2 regions of the Vibrio sp. R15-SG3-ISO1B genome follow, and region 1 is predicted to be linked to the other one. Evidence: riboswitches for the same ligand, from Rfam matches in the RefSeq annotation. Region 1 holds a riboswitch; the other holds the start of a gene.

Region 1 (8,156 bases):
ATGCGTTTGATGATGACGGGCACAGCAAGAGACGAAGCAATTGCCATGATGGCTTGCGCAGTCTCAATCGAAATTTTTGATGTGATGAAAAACGATGGTGAGTTTAATCTTAAACGCTATTCCGAGCACTTGGATTTGTTGCCAGATTTGAGTTTTATGGAAGGCGAATAAGCCGCCGCTAATCCTTATCGACGTTGCTCTAGGTTAAATGCGCGAGCAAACGTTTGCTATGCTAGCGGGAGTTGCCGCGCCAATAAGGGCGCGGTAGAATCGCGCCACTTTTTATCCCTTACTTTACTCTGATTATGAAATTTCCCGGCCAACGCAAATCCAAACATTACTTCCCGGTTCATGCTCGCGACCCTTTAGTGACTCAAGCGCAGGACAGCAAGAAAATGTCCCGCACCCATATTATTGGTATCGACCAAACCTTAGTGGATATTGAAGCTAAAGTGTGCAGCTCGCTCATCGAAAAATATCAGTTAAGTAAGGGACACTCACTGGTGATTGATGATGCGACGGCCGAAGCGTTATACGACGAACTTAAGCGCGATGATTTGATCACCAATGAATACGCGGGTGGCACGATTGGCAATACCTTGCACAACTATTCTGTGTTGGCGGATGACCGTTCGACGCTACTGGGTGTCATGAGTCAGGACATCAAGATCGGCAGTTACGGCTATCGTTATTTGTGCAATACCTCCAGTCGAATGGACTTGAATTATCTGCAAGGTGTCGACGGCGCGATTGGACGCTGCTTCGCGCTGATCACCGAAGACGGGGAGCGTACTTTTGCCATTAGTGAAGGGCAGATGAACCAGCTTAAACCAGAGAGCATTCCAGAAAAAATCTTTAAAAATGCCTCTGCACTGGTGCTGACTGCGTATTTGGTGCGCTGCAAAGCGGGCGATCCGATGCCAGAAGCGACCATGCGCGCTATTGAGTACGCGAAAAAGCACGATGTACCGGTCGTTCTCACGTTAGGGACTAAGTTTGTCATCCAAGATGACCCGCAGTTTTGGCAGCAATTTTTGCGCGATCATGTCACCGTTGTAGCGATGAATGAAGATGAGGCGCATGCGCTCACTGGGGAGAGCGACCCGCTTGCGGCATCAGACAAAGCCTTGGAGTGGGTCGATTTGGTGCTGTGTACTGCTGGGCCACTTGGCTTGTTTATGGCCGGTTATACCGAAGAAGCAGCCAAACGTGAAACGTCATTGCCTTTGTTGCCAGGTAGTATTGCGGAATTCAATCGTTATGAATTTAGCCGCCCTGCATTAAAAGATAATTGCGATCAAGCGATCAAAGTATATTCTCATATTTCACCATACATGGGTGGTCCGGAGAAAATTAAAAACACCAATGGCGCCGGTGATGCGGCATTGTCTGCGTTGTTGCACGATATGGCCGCGAATAAATACCACAAAGAAAATGTGCCCAACTCGAGTAAACACGCGCATGCGTTTTTAACTTATTCTTCCTTTTCACAAGTATGTAAGTATTCCAACCGTGCCAGTTATGAGGTATTGGTTCAGCACTCTCCACGTCTTTCGAAAGGTTTACCAGAGCGAGAAGATAGCTTGGAAGAAGCCTACTGGGAACGATAAACGAAAAAAAGCGCCGAAAGGCGCTTTTTTTTTGAACTAACTTACATCGAAAGTTAGATCAGGAACTCTTCTAGGCTCTTGCCTGCATCCAATTGCTGTTGAATAGCAGATGGGGTGCGACCCTGACCTGTCCAAGTTTTAGTTTCTCCGCTTGCATCCACGTATTTATATTTTGGTGGACGAGGTGCACGTTTCGATTTTGTTTTGGTTTTTGTTTCACCAGCAAGCGCAGAGTAAAGGGCATCAATATCGATACCTTCTTTAGAAATTTGCTCAGCAATGGCAGCCAGTTTGGCTTCTTGCTCTGCCGCTGCTGCACGCTGCGCTTCTTCCTCTTCTTTACGCTCAGTAAAGACTGTCGTTAATTTGCTTAGGGCGTCTTCCAGTTGCTCAAGAGTCAGTTCACGTGCTGCTGCACGAAGACTACGAATATTTAATAGTGTTTTTGTTAGTTCAGACATAACATCTCTCATTGTTATCTTATTTAAGAGTATTTCTTAAATACTAATCCTGATATTTAAACATTACAATCCATTCTTAGCAGAATGCGATAAATTTATTGTTACTGTCAGCCAAATTTACCTTTCTTTACTTTATTGGAGCGATCATTCGGCTAAGTCTTGTTTTGACGCTCAGATTTAATAATAGAGTTTCATATCTATTATTAAACGTTTCTTATCCTGACGGTACTGTTTAGATAAAAGTCGCCGAAATCAGCATGAGAACGAATTTTCCTAATAGTTGGCATTATAATGTCGATATAGTTCAAATGAACCACCTCAATACGTTTTCTTTTACGATTTCGATCACAGCACATATTTCGACTTCGAGAAAGTGCTATCTATTTGGCATTGCAGTCAACACCGAGTTTTTAATGTCCCGGGCGTTGAACGTCAGCACAGTGTGAAATGTCACCAAATTGAGAGTTGGCTTCCCGTTTGTACCATCGCTAAGCAATAAAAGTGACAACAAAACGAGCCAAATTGTTGAAATGCAGTTTTAGATGGGTACAATGGCGCCACCTAATGCATGACTACAGTAAAACCTTTGTTAATTTGATGTTTCATTGGTTGATTATTTTGGTTGTGCGGTAGAGGAGCGGAATAAAATAGTAGCGTTTGTTGGGGTGATGCCAATGAGCATGCGTGAAAGGTTATCTCGCCGAAGTGGGCTTCCCTATCAAAGGAGTTCGCTGGGGTTAGTCTCGAAAGGGCTAACACTGCCATAGTCTATAATGTGTAAAACTATGGAGCGCTACTGTAGGGTTGGGTGAAGTGTCTACTTCCCTGTCGCTAAGTTCAACATTATCAACGGCCGCGTGCGGTTGACTAATCTGCAGTAGATCTCTAACCATTTATTACTGGTTTTTGAAGATCATGAATTTAATTGATTTTGCCTCATCTCCTTTATCTCTTTTGCCACCACTCGTGGCGTTGAGTCTTGCGATCATTACGCGTCGCGTTCTTGTGTCTCTCGGTGTGGGTATCGTTTTAGGTGCCGTATTGCTTAACGACTATTCGTTTGCGAGTGCGTCGGGTTATCTTGCGTCAACCGTATCGGGCGTTTTCGTAGAAGACGGTGGCCTCAATACTTGGAACATGAGTATTGTCGGCTTCTTGCTTTTGCTCGGTATGATGACAGCACTGCTGACGCTCTCAGGCGGCACTCGCGCATTCGCTGAATGGGCGCAGTCTCGTGTGAAAAGTAAGCGCGGTTCAAAACTGCTTGCTGCGTTTTTGGGCGTGTTCATTTTTGTCGATGATTACTTTAACAGCTTGGCGGTGGGCGCGATTTCTCGCCCAGTCACGGACCGTTTTTACGTCTCTCGCTCTAAGCTGGCTTACATTCTCGATTCGACCGCTGCCCCTATGTGTGTCTTGATGCCCGCATCAAGCTGGGGTGCCTATATTATGACCATCATTGGTGGCATCTTAGTCTCTCATGGCATCACAGAGTATTCCGCGTTGGGCGCTTACGTGCGTTTGATTCCGATGAACTTCTATGCGGTATTTGCGCTGTTGATGGTGTTTGCTGTGGCTTGGTTTGGTCTCGACATCGGTAAGATGCGCAGCCATGAAATTGCGGCGTCTCAAGGCCGCGGCTTTGACAAGGATGCAGAGAACGACACCAAAGAAGCGCACGAGCTCAATGAAGAGCTGGATATTCGTGAAAGCGAAGGCGGACGCGTCCTTGATTTGGTTTTGCCTATTGTGCTGTTAATCATTGCAACGGTCGCGGCCATGCTTTACACCGGTGGTCAAGCGCTTAAAGCGGATGGTGAAGCGTTTAATCTGCTGGGCGCTTTTGAAAACACCGATGTAGGTTTGTCTTTGATCTACGGTGGTATTGTGGGTTTGGCAACCGCGCTGTTTACGGTGGTTAAGCAACGCATTGCGACCATCGAAATTGCTCGTACACTGTGGATTGGTGCGCGCTCAATGTTTGGTGCGATCCTCATTCTAGTCTTCGCGTGGACCATTGGTAGCGTGATTGGTGACATGAACACGGGTAAATACCTGTCAACGCTGGCGCAAGGTAGCATCAACCCACATTGGTTGCCGGTTATCCTGTTCTTGCTCTCGGGCTTGATGGCGTTCTCGACCGGTACCTCTTGGGGTACATTCGGTATCATGTTGCCGATTGCGGGTGATATGGCTGGAGCGACAGATATTGCCTTGATGTTGCCAATGCTGAGTGCGGTGCTCGCCGGTTCGGTCTTTGGTGATCACTGCTCACCGATTTCGGATACCACGATTTTGTCTTCGACGGGTGCTCGTTGTAATCACATTGATCACGTCTCGACTCAGTTACCTTATGCGTTATCTGTAGCAGCGATCTCTTGTGTCGGCTTTATCACTCTCGGTATGACGGCGTCGGTCGGTCTCTCATTTGCGGTCGCCAGCGTGGCGTTTGTGGCCGTGTGCGCGGTGCTTTCAATGATGTCTAAGTCGAAGCTAGCGAGCTGTGCGACGTCATAAAACGATAGACAGTTCGTATCTAACTGACAGATTCTATTGATTATTTTAAGGAGGCTTTGGCCTCCTTTCTTATTTGTCTAATACAAATAAGAAAAAGTTGAAATTAAAGGTTGAAAAGATCCCTGAGCTTGGTTAGTGTGGTCAGCAACCAAGCGAGCTAAGAGAGCTTTATAAGTATGCGCAATTTTGTAATGAACATTCATCATCACCATCACCCAATCTAGTCTTTCGGGAGATGTGCGCATACCCGGGAGATAGGAAACTCCCGGAGGCAAAAAATCACAAATATAATGATTTATGACCCTCGGGAGACAAACCTTCCGAGGGTTTTTTAGTTTTTAAGTCTAACGTTTTGAACGATTTCGAACACAGGGATACAAGAGTCATGCAAACACAACGCCTAAGAATCGCCATTCAGAAAAAAGGTCGTCTAAGTAAAGAGAGCCAAGCACTGCTGAAAAAGTGTGGTGTGAAATTTAACGTCATGGGTGAAAAACTGGTGGTTCACTCAGAGAACATGCCAATCGATTTGCTGCTTGTGCGTGACGACGATATCCCAGGTTTGATCATGGACGGTGTGGTTGATCTTGGTTTCATTGGCGAAAACGAATTGGAAGAAGTCCGCCTAGACCGCAAAGCATTGGGTGAGCCTAGTGAGTTTGTGACATTGCGTCGTCTCGATTTTGGTGGCTGCCGTCTTTCTATCGCGATTGATAAGGATGAAGAGTACAACGGCCCGCAAGATTTGGCCGGTAAGCGTATCGCTACCACCTATCCACAATTGTTAAAAGCCTACATGGATGAGCAAGGCGTACCGTTCTCAACCTGTATGCTTACCGGTTCTGTTGAAGTCGCGCCACGCGCTGGCCTTGCAGATGCCATCGCTGACCTAGTGTCTACCGGCGCTACTTTAGAAGCGAACGGCCTAAAAGAAGCGGAAGTCATTTTCCAATCAAAAGCGACCCTTATTCAGCGCAAAGGTGAGTTCGCACAAGATAAAACCGAACTGATTGATAAGCTGTTGACCCGTATGCAAGGCGTTCAGCAAGCGAAAGAGTCGAAATACATCATGCTGCACGCGCCAGCGGACAAACTTGAGCAGATCAAATCGCTCCTTCCGGGCGCAGAAGATCCAACCGTCTTGCCGCTCTCTGCTGATAAACAAAAAGTGGCCGTTCACCTTGTGAGTACCGAAAACTTGTTCTGGGAAACCATGGAACAACTCAAAGAGCTTGGTGCTAGCTCAATTCTAGTACTTCCAATTGAGAAAATGATGGAGTAAGGGCGATGAGAACAGTTGTTTGGCAATCATTGAGTGAATCTCAACAAGACTCTATTTTAGAGCGCCCTGCCATTACCGAAGGGGCGAATATTACCGCCGCGGTGTCTGAGGTTATCGCACAAGTAAAAACGCAAGGCGATGCCGCTCTACTGGCGTTGACGGAAAAGTATGATCGCGTCAAACCAGAGTCGATTCGAGTCTCAACTCAAGAGATTGAGGCGGCGTCAGAGCGCTTAAGCGAAACCATGAAGCAAGCGCTTGAGCAAGCGTACGCCAATATCGCTAAGTTTCACAAAGCCCAAAAGCCACAGCCTATTAAAGTTGAAACGCAACCTGGTGTTGTGTGTGAACAAGTGACTCGAGCGATTCAGAAAGTCGGTCTTTATATCCCAGGTGGCAGTGCGCCACTGCCATCGACCGTATTAATGCTCGGCGTACCGGCTAAGATTGCGGGTTGTCGTAAAGTGGTACTCTGCTCACCACCACCGATCGCAGATGAAATCCTCTACGTGGCGAAGCTGTGTGGCATCGATGAAGTTTACAATGTTGGTGGTGGTCAAGCGATTGCTGCGATGGCTTACGGAACAGAAACCGTGGCGAAAGTGGACAAGATTTTCGGTCCAGGTAATGCGTACGTCACAGAAGCTAAGCGCCAAGTGAGCAACGATTTTCGCGGCGCCGCGATCGACATGCCAGCGGGCCCTTCTGAGGTGTTAGTGATTGCTGATGAGACCGCCGACCCAGATTTCATTGCTGCGGATCTATTGAGCCAAGCTGAGCACGGACCAGACTCACAAGTGGTGCTGGTCACGCCATCGCCAGTGATTGCCGATCAAGTGACGGATGCTGTTCAGCGTCAACTTAAAGTACTCTCTCGCGCTTCTATTGCAGAAAAAGCACTGGCGTCGAGTTTGATCATCATTTCTGATTCCATCACTCAGGCGGTTTCTATTTCGAATTACTATGGCCCAGAGCACTTGATCGTACAGACCAAGAACCCACGTGAACTGCTTCCTCTTCTTGATAACGCTGGGTCGATTTTCCTTGGTGATTGGTCACCTGAGTCGGCGGGCGACTATGCGTCGGGCACCAACCACGTTCTGCCAACCTATGGCTACACTCGCACCTATTCAAGCCTAGGCTTGGCCGATTTCTCCAAGCGTATGACGGTGCAAGAGCTCTCTGAGGAAGGGATTAAAAATCTTGCGCCGACCGTCGTGACTATGGCGGAAGCAGAAGGACTGGATGCGCACAAACGCGCCGTTACCATTCGTGTTGAAAAATTGGCTCAGAAGCAAGGGTAAGAGATGGAAAAGCTAGCACGCAAACAAGTTCAGCAACTGACCCCTTACCTGTCAGCACGTCGCATTGGCGGCAGTGGCGATGTGTGGCTCAATGCCAACGAGTCGCCGTTCAACAATGAGTACAAGACGGATTTCGCCCGCCTGAATCGCTACAGTGAGTGCCAACCTACTGAGTTGATTAACGCTTACGCCGCTTACGCGGGGGTGAAACCTGAGCAAACGCTGACCTCGCGCGGTGCGGATGAGGGGATTGAGCTTTTGATTCGCGCATTTTGTGAGCCGGGCGAAGACGCCATTTTATATTGTCCACCTACCTACGGAATGTACGCTATTTCAGCGGAAACCATTGGTGTGGAGAAAAAAGTGGTGCCGTTGACTCAAGATTGGCAACTGGATCTCAGCGCCATTGAAGCCAACTTAGACAAGGTAAAACTGGTCTTTGTTTGCAGCCCTAACAATCCAACCGGTAATTTGGTTAAGCGTGAAGACATCGTCCGACTGCTTGAGATGACTCAAGACCGCGCTATTGTTGTGATGGATGAAGCTTACATCGATTTTTGTCCAGAAGCATCGACGGTCGATTTACTGGCTCAGTACCCCAATTTGGCTATTTTGCGCACTTTGTCCAAAGCGTTTGCCCTTGCCGGTCTGCGCTGTGGCTTTACCTTGGCGAATGAGGCGTTGATCAACGTCTTGCTGAAAGTGATCGCGCCATACCCAGTGCCTGTGCCAGTGGCGGAAATTGCCACCCAAGCTCTCTCAGAGGCAGGGCTTGCTAGAGCCAAGTTCCAAGTGCTGGACCTCAATGCCAATCGCGCGTATTTGCAAGCGGGCCTGTCTACCATTGCTGGTTTAACGGTGTTCGAGGGGTGGGGCAACTACCTGTTGGTGAAATTCCCCGATGGTGATGCACTGTTTAAAGCGGCGTGGGACACTGGCATTATTTTGCGCAATTCGCCGATTGAGGATTGCGTTCGCATCA
Region 2 (8,156 bases), on a different contig from region 1:
CTGAGGTAGCGGGAGTAGTTTTCAATCCCCGAGCAAAAACCCAACTCGTTCATCATCTCTATATCAAACTGAGTACGCTGGGAGATCCTCTGCTCTTCAAGCAATTTGTTGTTTTCCAGCAACGTTTTCTTACGCCCTTCCAACTCTACCTTGATTTTTTCTATCGCATCTAAAATACGATCTCGAGGGGTAACGTAGTGCGTTTTGGGATAAATGGTAAATCGCGGTAGGTCTCGCTGTTTCACCACACCCGTGAGCGGGTCAAACACGCTGATGCAATCTATCTCATCATCAAACATCTCAATCCGTACCGCATCTTGATCCGATTCAGCCGGGAAGATGTCGATCACCTCTCCACGCACTCGAAATTGGCCGCGCTCGAACGCAACGTCATTGCGGCTGTATTGCAATTCGGCCAAACGACGTAGGATGTCACGTTGGTCCATCACATCGCCGCGACGGATGTGCAACATCATTTGCAAATAGGATTCAGGATCGCCCAAACCATAGATCGCAGACACCGACGCGACGATGATGGCATCTTTACGCTCAAGTAGCGCTTTGGTGGCCGACAGGCGCATTTGCTCTATGTGCGAGTTAACCGAGGCGTCCTTTTCAATAAAGGTGTCGGTGGTGGGTACGTAGGCTTCAGGCTGATAGTAGTCGTAGTAAGAGACGAAATACTCAACAGCATTATTAGGAAAAAACGACTTCATCTCTCCGTATAGCTGCGCAGCCAGTGTTTTATTCGGTGCAAGTAGAATGGCTGGCCTTTGTGCTTGAGCAATCACATTCGCCAGTGTGAACGTCTTGCCAGAGCCCGTAACACCGAGCAGTGTTTGATGGGCAAGCCCTGCATCAAGGCCCTCGAGTAACTGCTTGATCGCGGTTGGCTGATCCCCTGATGGCTGATAGTCTGAGACCAGATCAAATACTTTATTCATACGCATGTACACCGTGAGACAATTTCGTCTATTTTGGCTGTATAGATATACAGACTCAATAGGCGAGAGAAAAATAAATTACCGATTTTTCTTATCTGTAGAATTTACTCTAGATCATCATATTCATTCCTGTTAATATTCCTCCCCCTAAAGGAAATCTACTCCTAAACCCCCTCTCTTTTACTCCACAGCTTACTCACATTTCAAGCTAATTTGTTACATTCTCTTTTTGTTATGCACAGGCTAAGATCTCGCCGTTTCTCAGGCATTTTCTCGATTATCATCTGATAGAACAAGGTGTTGTAACCCAAACTCTTCACGTTACAAATTAGAGTAAAGGCATTAATTTTGACCGAAATTTTACTTGATCAGATCTCATACACACACTTATCCACAATTTTGGTGGATAAGTAAATAGAGCCCAAATGCCGCAAGGGCTACAGAAAAGTAAAGCTTTTTTTATGATTAATTTTTGCGTTTTTACGCAGAAGGAAACTTGACAGATTTTCTGGTACTGCTAATATTCCGCTCGCTTTAGAGCAATTCCCCCTTAGTTCAGTTGGTAGAACGGCGGACTGTTAATCCGTATGTCGCAGGTTCGAGTCCCGCAGGGGGAGCCAAATTCAAGAAAGCCCAGCTTAGAAATAAGTTGGGCTTTTTTACGTTCAGAGCGTTGTGAACAGTGAATATGTCACAGCCGGATGGCCGGCCCGTTCAGCGAATAGATGGCTGAACGAACCAGATTAAATTATTGAAATCGATTAGTTGATAACGATAGTTGAACCAACCATTTCTTCATTCAGTACGGTTAGGTTAGACGCACCTACTGTACCCACCGCTTTCAATAGACCTTGCTCGTCGCGCTCCATCGCTGGTGCGTCTGTAGAAACACCTTCAGGCAACTGGTCTAAGCCTTCGATTTGACCATAGAAGATATTGTTAACAAACTTAGAGCCAACCATCTGGAATTTTTCACCCTCAAATTGTCGGAAGGCGTTTGTACCATCTTCAGTTGCAATAGATAGGTTGTTTTCAAATAGCGTATCAACAGCTGGGAAGATAGTTTCAACACGTTCATCGTTAGTTAAACTTACGCGGTGAATTGCATTACTCGCAAAAATACCTTGTGTGTTGTTCACTAACGTATTGTTCTTAACCACAACGTCTTTTGGTGTCCACTGCTTTTGCAGTGTTTTGCCGTCCTTTGAATCTTTACTTAGCACTTCGCCATTCGCTACATCGATGATGCCTGTGTTCAGCACAAGAGCGCCACGGTAAGTACCTTTACCTAATGTACCTTCGATATAGTTGTTTTCAATTATGTGGTTCTCATCATAGATACGGATACCGCCTGAGTTAGCCGTGTTACCCGGTAAGATCACGTTGTTTGTCACAACATTATTATGGCCATGACGTAAAGAAATCATCGAAGTACTGTTTTTGATTGTGTTGCCATCAAAAGTGATGCCACTCGCTTTCACAGAGATAAGCTCGATCTCGCCAGAGCCGTTTTTACCGACATAACCACTGATATTGTCGAAGTAGTTATTGCGGATAATACTTTGTGAATCAAACAGTGAGTTGTGGCTGTCACCCACGCGGATCGCTTGTCTGTCGTTACGGTTGGTTCTCACCATTTTCGGGTTAGAGTTTTCGATCAGCTCCATATCTAAAGCCGTCAGGTCTTTAAAGATGTTACCTTCGATCAGAGTTTTCTCTAACTTGTCTGATGTTGCCACAACAAGCATCGCGCCGCGCTTGTACTTACCTTCAAAAGTATTGTTGGTAATCTTGTTGTTTTCGCCGCCAACCGTGATCCAACGGATGTTAGGGTATTTTCCTTTCTCATCCGCTACGTATTCGTAATCGTTGAACTTGTAGATAACAGAGTTATTTAAGGTGTTGTTTTTACCAAAGATACCAAACACGCCCATGATGTTTGCATCATGACTTTCAGTGCTTAGCGTTGCGCCCCCATCAGTGAAGACTAAGCTCTCAATTAGGTTATTGTCACCCTTAATCAAGAACTGAGTTGAACCGTTAAAAATGGCAGTTCCAGGCTCTTGAGCGACAATCTTGACGTTGTTCGCTGATAAAGTCACACGACCTAAATCGGCATAGCGACCTGGTTTGATGCTAATAACGTCGCCATCTTGCGCGTTGTTGATGCTCTCACGCAGCTCCAGCACCTCTTGTGCAGAAGCCACAGCAACACCTTGATCAACCATAACCGCTGTCGGTTGGGTAACTTGTTCTGTGCTTGCGTGGCTCGTTGACGCGCTTGCGAATAGTAATGAACCTAAAATAAATGCAATTGGTGACTTTTTCATTAGTATCTCTTTCGTAGGGTATTTGAGTATGAGGCAAGGTTAGCAACACACAAGAGGGCGAGAAAACCGATTCGCCCTTGGAATGTGGTCTGAATCGCGTCGGCTTTGTTAAACTGTGGATAAGTTCAAATAATTTAATAATACAAATAGACCATGCCATTTAATGGTTGTAAAGGGGCTTGGTTCAGGTCAGTAGCTCTCTTAAATTTTATTTTAACTTATTGTTTTTTAAATCATTTTATCTGAGATCACCTTAACTCTTAGTAGAATTTTCAAACTAGAGCATATGAGAGACTCTGCAAATTAAGGATAATTTGTAATATTAGTGCACTTACAATAACGAAATATTGATCGAGATTTTGGGAAAGATACAGAGCATGAATGAGTTGGTAATTCTTTCTGCTAGCTGGAACACTGCTAATTTAGGTTATTACGGATAACTTTTCGTACCCCAAAACGTCAAAGACCACCGTTGTCAGCGATGGTCTGTCTGCGCGGAATTGGACATAATCTTCCACCTGCGATCTACATTGTTAGATTCTCTATATGCAGAATTCGCCGCAAAGTATGCAGAATCTCGTTCGGCCCGAATTGATTTTCCCAGAGCTCCGTTGGGAGGTTTAAGCGACGCAAAAAATATTTGCAATCATTCTACCTTATAGTTTATCTTCATTTGCAAAGCTGTATTGGCGAAAATCAGTGCAGCAATGTAGAGGCGCATTACCTATCAGTAGCTCAGTTTAGGTTGACAACCATTGACCCTGAGTGAAAGGAGTCAATGCCGAAGTGCCACGGGCGTCACCCCGTAGTGCTGGGGTTGTATCGAATAGGTACAGCACTGCCATAGTAAACTCGTTAGGATGACAAAAACACGTTTTCTATGGAGCGCTACAGATGGATGGTGAGCCAGTTTATATGTGTCCCCCCAAAGCTTTGCATCCTGCATCGCTGTTCTAGTAGCCTCCATAATATATATTGAGGTAAGAATGTCTGATTTTAACTTTTGGTTATTGTTTCTAACCACCGCTTTTGCTCTAAATGTCGCTCCGGGGCCTGATCTGCTGTACATCCTGACGAAGACAATTAGCAATGGAAAAAAGGTAGGCTTAGCATCGGCTATTGGTGTATGTACCGGAGCGCTTTTCCATGTGTTTGCTGCTTCCATTGGCTTATCTGCTATTTTAGTCTCTTCTGCACTAGCATTTAGCATTGTTAAGTATGTTGGTGCGGCTTATCTGATATATCTTGCTTATCAGTCATTTAGATCATCTGGATTTGAGTTAAATGCCGATGGCTCAAATCAGAGCAAAGAAACAGCATTTGAAGCATTTAAGCAAGGGGTACTAATCGACATTCTAAACCCTAAAGTAGCTATTTTCTTTATGGCGTTTCTACCACAGTTTGTTCGTGAAGACGCAGGCTCTGTATCATTCCAGTTGTTCTATCTCGGGTTACTTGTTATTGCGGTTGCTATCGTTGTGGAAGCTGCATATGTTCTTGCGGCAGACAAGATTTCTGAACGAGTTAGAAGCAGTAAAAAACTCAGCATCTGGTTAGATCGTGCTGTCGGAACAATGTTTGCTGGTCTGGGTGTAAAGTTAGCAGTATCAACAAACTAAAAATATCTACTCAAGGAGAATGAGCGTGTACCGCAATAGTGAATTAGACATTTACATGATGCGCGTTTCCTTCTAGTTCAGAGCAAACAGGCCACCGCTACAAACGGTGGCCTTTTACGTTTTTGGGTACGAAGGAGTTCCTGAAAGCAACACTATGGGATGCTACTCCAATAAACTTCTGTCCGGTTGTGAATTTGCATAACAACTCAGGTGATATTTTCTGGGTAAGGGCATCGTTTTTGATTGGAAATGGGAGATTCCGTGCAGCGCTGTTCTGGTGTCTGCCATAACTTCACGTATCACAAACTCCGCAGCGTAACTCGTTGCTGAGTAATAGCAATAAGGCGGTTTGGGGCAGAAATGAGATAACGCGTGTTCAGCTAATTACGGCTTTAAACCCAAAAAGTAATCGCACGTTATTGTCATCTGACAGCAGCCGGATGGCGCAATAAAAAATGGTCATCCGTTGGATGACCATTAAATACGTTTACGTAGAGGGCGTGGAGGTTACGCACCTTCGTTATGCAACTCTAGGTTAGCAAGCTCTTGCTGAATCTCTCGTTGCGTTTTTGCATCATCGCTGCGCAAAGACTCAAGAAAGTCTAAGTACTGCTGATTGATGTCGCCGGTTACGTATTCACCGCTAAATACCGACGTTTCGAACTGAGAGATGTCTGTGTTGCCTAGGCCAACGGCGTCCGTAAGGTCTTCCAACGTCTGGAAAATGAGCTCATCGGCACCAATTTGCTTACAGATCGCTTCGTTGTCTCGGCCATGGGCGATAAGCTCATTGGCGCTTGGCATGTCAATGCCGTACACGTTCGGGAAGCGAATCTCTGGCGCAGCAGAGACCATGTACACTTTCTTCGCACCTGAATCGCGGGCCATTTCGATGATCTGCTCTGACGTAGTACCACGTACGATAGAATCATCAACCAACAAGACATTCTTGTCTTTAAACTCTGAACGAATCGCGTTGAGTTTACGACGTACTGACTTCTTACGCTGCTGCTGACCCGGCATGATGAACGTGCGGCCAACATAGCGGTTTTTCACAAAACCTTGGCGGTAAGGCTTTTCAATCGCTTGAGCGATTTGTAGAGCGATGTCACACGAGGTCTCTGGAATCGGAATAACCACATCAATGTCCAAATCAGCAAATTCGTCACGGATTCGGTCGCCCAGTTTCTTACCCATCTCTACACGTGCGCTGTAAACCGAAATCTTATCGATAAAGGAGTCGGGACGTGCAAAGTAAACAAATTCGAAAATACATGGGTTGAGTCGAGGGTTGTCCGCACACTGCTTAGTATGCAGTTGACCATCAAACGTCGCATAGATTGCTTCACCTGGCGCGACATCGCGCATAAAGTCAAAACCGACCGCATCTAGGGCTACTGATTCAGAGGCAACCATGTACTCGGTGCGACCTTCAACCTCGCGTTTACCTAAACACAGTGGGCGAATACCGTTAGGATCGCGGAACGCAATCATGCCGTGACCGATGATCATAGCCGTCACCGCGTAAGCACCACGAATCGCGCGATGCACATTGGTGACAGCACGGAACACATCTTCAGAGGTAACGTTACCTTTGACAGTATCAATCTCATGAGCCAACACGTTAAGCAACACTTCTGAATCAGAGGTGGTGTTGATGTGACGACGATCTTTCTCGAACAACTTTTCGCGAATTTCGTGTGCGTTTGTGAGGTTACCGTTGTGAGCTAGTGTGATACCAAATGGTGAGTTCACGTAGAAAGGTTGCGCTTCAGACGCGCTTGAGCTTCCTGCTGTTGGGTAGCGAACATGGCCGATACCCACTGTACCTTGAAGTCTTTGCATGTGTTTGGCTTCAAACACATCCTTTACTAAACCGTTCGCCTTTCTAAGACGAAAACGATTGCTATCTATGGTACAAATACCCGCGGCATCTTGGCCACGATGCTGCAATACCGTCAATGCGTCATAGATAGACTGGTTTACAGGCGTTGTGCCCACGATTCCAACAATACCACACATGTCTTAACCCTCGATTTTCGACAATGGCTGGAGCGCTATAACGCCCCAGATAAGAAACTAGATGTTGCTTGTAGGTGTTCAAAAAAAGGTGCGATGATGCGGCTGAATTCCGGTACCAACTGCGACCCTTTCCACCACTGTGAGTCTGGAAACGACGTAAACGCATCCATGAAGAATAGTGCCGCTGACACTATAAGAACACCTCGTAAACCGCCAAACACGATACCAAGGACTCTATCCGTTCCAGACAAACCTGTCTTCTGCACTAATTGAGCAATCACATAATTGACGATAGCACCGACAATCAGAGTTGCAATAAACAGAGCAGCGATCGCGGATCCGTTTCGGATCATGTCATCTTCGATATTGGTGAAATACATCGCCAATTTCGCGTAGTACTGACTGGCAATAAAAAAGGCGCCAAACCAGATAACAAGAGACAGTGCTTCTTTCGCGAAGCCACGAATTAAACTGATCAGCGCTGAGAGGCCGATCACACTTAAAATGACAATATCTAACCAGTTCATGTTGTTCTACATCTTAAGTTGGCGCGCATTTTAACAGAAAAAACGCTGACGCAAACGTTTTCTTATGGATTTAGTGGTTTAAATTTAAGCAATCGACCTTTTGAGCCAGTGATCTTTTCCAGTTCAATCACTTGGCGTTCGAGTTTACTCTTCGACACATCAGGACCAATAATTACTCGGGTAAAACCATTCTCTAATTTGGTGTGTGCTTGGTATCCGCGCTTTTGCAAATCATCCACGACGCTCTGCGCATTCTCTGCGTTTTTTAACGCCATCAGTTGGATGATCCATGCACTGTCTTGATACTCATTGCGTTCAGGGATGGCTTTAACGATCACCTCGAGTGGCGCCTCTTCTGCACTCTCCTCTTGAGTGACGACCGCGACAGGCGTATCGGGCAGCGCTTTCGAGTCATCCACCGGCTCGAGAATCTCAAACGATTCCAGATCGCTTTCAAGCTCCGGTTTTAGCGGAATACTGGCGATCTCTTCCTGATAGTGGCTTTTCTTGCCATCGAGCACATCGGGCAATACGATGACGCCAATCGCCACTAAGATGATGGTACCGACTAAGCGGTTTTGAAATTTGCTCGCCATTTAATCTCCTTGTGTTTGCCAATGCGCCAACACTTCCCCAACGGTATGAAATGAGCCAACAACCAGTATCACATCGTCTTGGCCCGCCTTTGTCATCGCGGCTTCAAAAGCCAGCACC

The links. Region 1 has a riboswitch for lysine ahead of AC6R0S_RS09650 (Na+/H+ antiporter NhaC family protein). Riboswitches for the same ligand answer to the same signal wherever they lie in the genome.
Region 2: it holds a riboswitch for lysine, as region 1 does, so the genes downstream of both, AC6R0S_RS12485 (LysE family translocator) here and AC6R0S_RS09650 (Na+/H+ antiporter NhaC family protein) in region 1, are expected to answer to the same signal.

What each region holds. Positions count from the first base shown of each region.
Region 1 covers NZ_JCBDGG010000033.1:9,614-17,769, forward strand. The annotation lists gene AC6R0S_RS09635 (hypothetical protein) at 1-171, shown strand, start outside; gene AC6R0S_RS09640 (inosine/guanosine kinase) at 306-1,610, shown strand; gene AC6R0S_RS09645 (H-NS family histone-like protein) at 1,664-2,071, opposite strand; lysine riboswitch at 2,694-2,875, shown strand; gene AC6R0S_RS09650 (Na+/H+ antiporter NhaC family protein) at 2,987-4,588, shown strand; His leader region at 4,788-4,924, shown strand; gene hisG (ATP phosphoribosyltransferase) at 4,974-5,870, shown strand; gene hisD (histidinol dehydrogenase) at 5,876-7,174, shown strand; gene hisC (histidinol-phosphate transaminase) at 7,178-8,156, shown strand, end outside.
Region 2 covers NZ_JCBDGG010000042.1:39,139-47,294, reverse strand. The annotation lists gene uvrB (excinuclease ABC subunit UvrB) at 1-944, opposite strand, end outside; tRNA gene AC6R0S_RS12495 (tRNA-Asn) at 1,489-1,564, shown strand; gene AC6R0S_RS12490 (polysaccharide lyase 6 family protein) at 1,706-3,274, opposite strand; lysine riboswitch at 3,977-4,173, shown strand; gene AC6R0S_RS12485 (LysE family translocator) at 4,261-4,893, shown strand; gene purF (amidophosphoribosyltransferase) at 5,401-6,915, opposite strand; gene AC6R0S_RS12475 (CvpA family protein) at 6,951-7,442, opposite strand; gene AC6R0S_RS12470 (SPOR domain-containing protein) at 7,505-8,038, opposite strand; gene folC (bifunctional tetrahydrofolate synthase/dihydrofolate synthase) at 8,039-8,156, opposite strand, start outside.